Regions from separate parts of the Thioalkalivibrio sp. ALR17-21 genome, predicted to be linked through region 2. Evidence: predicted binding sites of a transcription regulator. Region 2 holds the regulator's gene; the other holds the start of a gene.
The links. The regulator sigma-54, encoded in region 2, starts transcription at its own class of promoters, with help from an activator protein. The targets are predictions, from matches to a motif close to TGGCANGNTNCNTGCTT.
Positions count from the first base shown of each region.

Region 1: a site for sigma-54 is predicted at 961-977, ahead of G020_RS0102975 (TonB-dependent copper receptor). Genes of this name have one in related genera too.

Region 1 covers NZ_ATUL01000004.1:44,685-46,885, forward strand. Annotated here, with positions in the region: gene G020_RS0102975 (TonB-dependent copper receptor) at 1-910, opposite strand, end outside; gene G020_RS0102980 (sigma-54-dependent Fis family transcriptional regulator) at 1,232-2,200, shown strand.
Region 2 covers NZ_ATUL01000001.1:58,997-61,197, reverse strand. Annotated here, with positions in the region: gene G020_RS0100320 (PTS sugar transporter subunit IIA) at 1-269, opposite strand, end outside; gene hpf (ribosome hibernation-promoting factor, HPF/YfiA family) at 274-612, opposite strand; gene G020_RS0100310 (RNA polymerase factor sigma-54) at 616-2,139, opposite strand.

The DNA of each region.
Region 1 (2,201 bases), on a different contig from region 2:
GGGTGTAGTTGTCCATGACATGGTCGATCTCGTTGCGGAAGACCCGCGCCTCCAGGGTCTCGAACCAGGGCGCGAGGTCATCGCGGGTCAGCGCAAGGCTGTAGCCGGTGCGGTCGAAGCGCACGCCGTCCATGCCACGGTCGTCGTAAGCGGCCTCGGCGTCGGAACGGTCATACGTGAACTCAATGAGGGTCTGCTCGTCAGGGCGCCAGCCGGCGATCCCGGTGCCACTCCAGCGGGAATACCGCGAGTGGACCTCGTTGCCATCGCCGTCGCGGTAATCGTCCTGATCCGAGAAGGTGCCGATGGCACGCAGATAACCCGCGGAGGACCCGGTCGCCACGTCCGCCACCAGGTCGGTGCGATCGAAACGCCCGACGGTCAGGCCCGCGAATCCGGTGACCTCGCCGGCCTCCGTGAACACCGGCGCGTCCCGCTCGAAACGGACCGTACCGCCCGACACGGCACCATGCCGCACGCTCTGCGGACCCTTGCTCACTTCGATGCGGTCAAAGGCCTGCGGGTAGGCATACGCGGTGGGCGGGTCCATGCGCCCGCCGCAGCCGCCCAGCACCGGATCGTCGTCCAGCAGCAGCGACAGTCGCGAGCCTCCCAGACCTCGCAGGGCCGGATCGCCGCTGGTACCGCCCTTGCGGCTGGTCACGAATCCGGGGATGGAGGCCAGATACGCCCCGCCATCATGCGCCGGCAACGGAAGCCGGGGCTGGCGTGGATCGGTACTGACCCGCCCGGGCCCCTCCATGGCGGGAACCGTTACCACCACCGGCGCCAGCCGCGGTGGATCCCCGGCCTGCGACGCAGAAGGCCCTTCGGCCGCCACGGGCGCGGCCGCGGCACCGGCGATCGCCAGGGGGATCCAGCGGCACCGGAATCCATGCGAATGCTTCATGATTTCTCTCCGTCCTTGTTCTTTTCATTGGTGTCGTGCGACCGACTCGCCAGCAAGCACCGGGCCAGGTACGGGCACCAACAAGGATCGGGAAGCCGGAACGGCGGACTGCGGCGCCCGAAGCACCATTGGGAACACCACCGGAGGTGGCCGGAACCGCCACGCACACACGGCAGCCCCCGGGACCGGTGCGGGATTTGCCACAGCGGATGGCTTAAACGCCGCAGTTGCGAACCGGACGCGTACGGATTCCCTTGCCCGGGCACGGACTCTGGGGCAGGCTATGCAGTCATGCCGCAAGCGCCTGGCGGCCGGGAGGAGATGTTGGTCGAATCAGCCGAAAATACCGCCGAGCATTTCGTGGGCAGCTCGCCCGAGCTGCAGGCCGTGCTGCGTCAGGCCAGCATGGTGGCGGCCACCGACGCCACGGTACTGGTGCTGGGCGAGAGCGGAACCGGCAAGGAACACCTGGCGCGCCACATCCATGCCCGCAGTCGGCGCCCGGACGGACCGCTGATCACGGTGAACTGCGCGGCCCTGCCCGAAGAGCTGGTGGAGTCCGAGCTGTTCGGCCACCGCCGCGGGGCCTTCACCGGCGCGAACGACCATCAACCCGGGCTGGTACGCCAGGCACATGGCGGCACCCTGCTGCTGGACGAGATCGCCGAACTCCCGGCCGGGGCCCAGGCCAAGCTGCTGCGCTTTCTGGAAAACGGGGAGTGCCAGCCGCTGGGTGCGGCCGAGGCGGAACACATCGACGTTCGCGTGATCGCCGCGACCCACCAGGATCTGCAGCAGCGCGTGGCCGACGGGCGTTTCCGCGCCGACCTGTACTATCGCCTGCAGGTGGTGCCGCTGGAGATGCCGCCGCTGCGCAGCCGCCAGGGAGACGTGCGCCGTCTGGCCGAACACTTCCGCGTTACTCTGGCGGAACACCACGGCGTGGAACCGCCGCGGTTCACGCCCGCACTGCTGCGCTGGCTCGGCCAGTGGCCCTGGCCCGGCAACGTGCGCGAGCTGAAGAACCTGGTCGAGCGCTGCGTGATCTTCATGAGCGGTACCGAGGTCAACCCGGGCGATCTGCCCGATGCCTGGCTGCAGACCCCGCAGGGCCAGGCCGGGGGGCCGTTCGTGATCCCGCCCGAGGGCCTCAGCCTGGAGCGACTGGAGATGGACCTGATCCGCCAGGCCCTGGAACAGACCGCGGGCAACCGCTCGCGGGCCGCCCGCCTGCTGGGCCTGACCCGCGACACCCTGCTCTACCGCATGAAGAAATACGCGATCGCCTGAC
Region 2 (2,201 bases):
AAATCCACGCCCTGATCCAGACGCAGGACCGCGATGCGGGGCGTATCCAGCTCGGCCAGACGGCCGTGCGGAATCGCCACGCCATGGCCGAGCCCGGTGGAGCCCAGTTTTTCGCGGGCCGACATGGCTTCGAACGCGGCGCTGGCCGCCAGCCCGTCCGCGGCCCCGTCCACCAGCAGATCGGCGAGGGTTTCCAGCGCTCGTTTCTTGCTGGAGCAGTCGGCTTCCAGTCCGATGCGCTCCGGGGTGATGAGCTCGGCCGGGTTCATCGGTTTACGGGGTCTGTTCGCGGTTGCGCTGGTGGCCTTCGGCGCGATGATGGTCCTTGACCTTCTCCTTGTGCTTGATCAGCTGGCGGTCGACCTTGTCGATCAGGCCGTCGATGGCGGCGTACATGTCGTCGTGGCTGGCCTCGGCGTGGATGTGGTTGCCGCTGACCTGCAGATTCGCTTCCGCCTTGTTGTGCAGCTTCTGCGTCTTCTCGTGGGTTAGCACCACGTGCACGTCGATCACCTTGTCGAAGTGGCGTTCCAGCTTCTCGAATTTCTCGTTGACGTAGTCGCGCAGGGCGTCGGTGATTTCGACGTGGTGTCCGGTGAGGTTGATCTGCATGGGTCAGGCTCCTTTCGGTTTGCTTCCGGTCGGCATGGCGGCCATCTGGCGGCGTTCGCTGGAGGATGGCAGGTTCATGCCCTCCCGGTATTTGGCCACGGTACGTCGGGCCACGTTGATGCCCCGATCCGCGAGGATCCGGGCGAGGCGGGAATCGCTGAGCGGTTTGCCCGGCGTTTCCTCTTCGATGAGTTCGCGGATCATGGCACGAATCGCGGTCGCGGAGCATTCCCCGCCGTCGCTGGTGCCCACGTGACTGGAGAAGAAATACTTGAATTCGAACACTCCGCGGGGGGTATGCATGTATTTCTGCGTGGTCACCCGCGAGATCGTGGACTCGTGCATCTCCAGGGCTTCGGCGATGTCGCGCAGGATCAGCGGCTGCATCGCCACCTCGCCGTGTTCCAGGAACCCCTGCTGGCGTTCGACGATCGCTCGCGCTACGCGCAGCAGGGTGTCGTTGCGGCTGTGCAGGCTCTTGATGAACCACCGCGCCTCCTGCAGCTGGTCGCGCATGAATGCGCTGTCGCGGGCATCGGAGACCTGGCGGACCATGCCGGCGTAGAGGTCGTTGACGCGAATGCGCGGGGCGATCTCGGGATTCAGGTCGACCTGCCAGCCCTGGTCGGTATGACGCACGTAGACATCCGGGACCACGTATTCCGGCGGCGTCTCGCTGATCTGGGCGCCGGGGCGCGGGTTGAGCGTACGGATCAGGTCCAGGGCCGCGGCCAGCTCGTCGGCATCGCGCACGCCGCTCTGGCGCTGCAGTGCCTTGTAGTCACGCCGGGCAAGGGCGTCCATGCCGTGTTCCAGGACCGCGCGCGCGGCTTCGCGCGAGGGCGCGTCCGGCGCCAGCTCGCCCAGCTGGACCTCCAGGCACTCGCGCAGATCCAGCGACCCGGCCCCGAGGGGGTCGCAGTGCTGCAGCCAGTGGCGCACTGCCTCCACCTCGTCGGTGCCGACCGGGGTGTCCTCGCCCTGACTGATGGTGTCGGCCAGGGTCTCGACGTCTCCCTCGAGGTAACCGTCGCCGTTGATGGTGTCGATCAGGGCGGCGCCGATGCGCTGGTCACGCGGGGTCAGGTGCGACAGATGCAGCTGCCACAGCAGGTGGTCCTGCAGGCCACCGCCATCGTCGTCCGAGGTGTTTTCCAGGGGATCGCGGTCGTCCAGTCCGCGCGGGCTGGCGCTGGCGTCGTAGATGTCTTCCCAGCGGGTGTCGGTCACCAGTTCGTCGGGGATGACATCCTCCGAACCGCCGGCGTCCACCGTTTCGCCGGTGCCGGCGGCGGCATCGCTGGCGGTCTCGTTCTCGCCCTCGGTGCCGGGGTCCGGGGTTTCTTCGCCATCGGCGCCGAGTTCGTCGTCCTCGGCCTGTTCCAGCATGGGGTTGCTTTCCAGCGCCTGCTGGATCTCGGCCTGGAGCTCCAGCGTCGAGAGCTGCAACAGCCGGATGGCCTGCTGCAGCTGCGGCGTCATGGTCAGCGTCTGACCGAGCTGCAGGTTCAGCCCGGGCTTCAGCATGAGTTGGGAGAGGCGTTGTTCACCATAAGTGAATAGTAATCCCTTGTTGTGGCCTTGTGCAC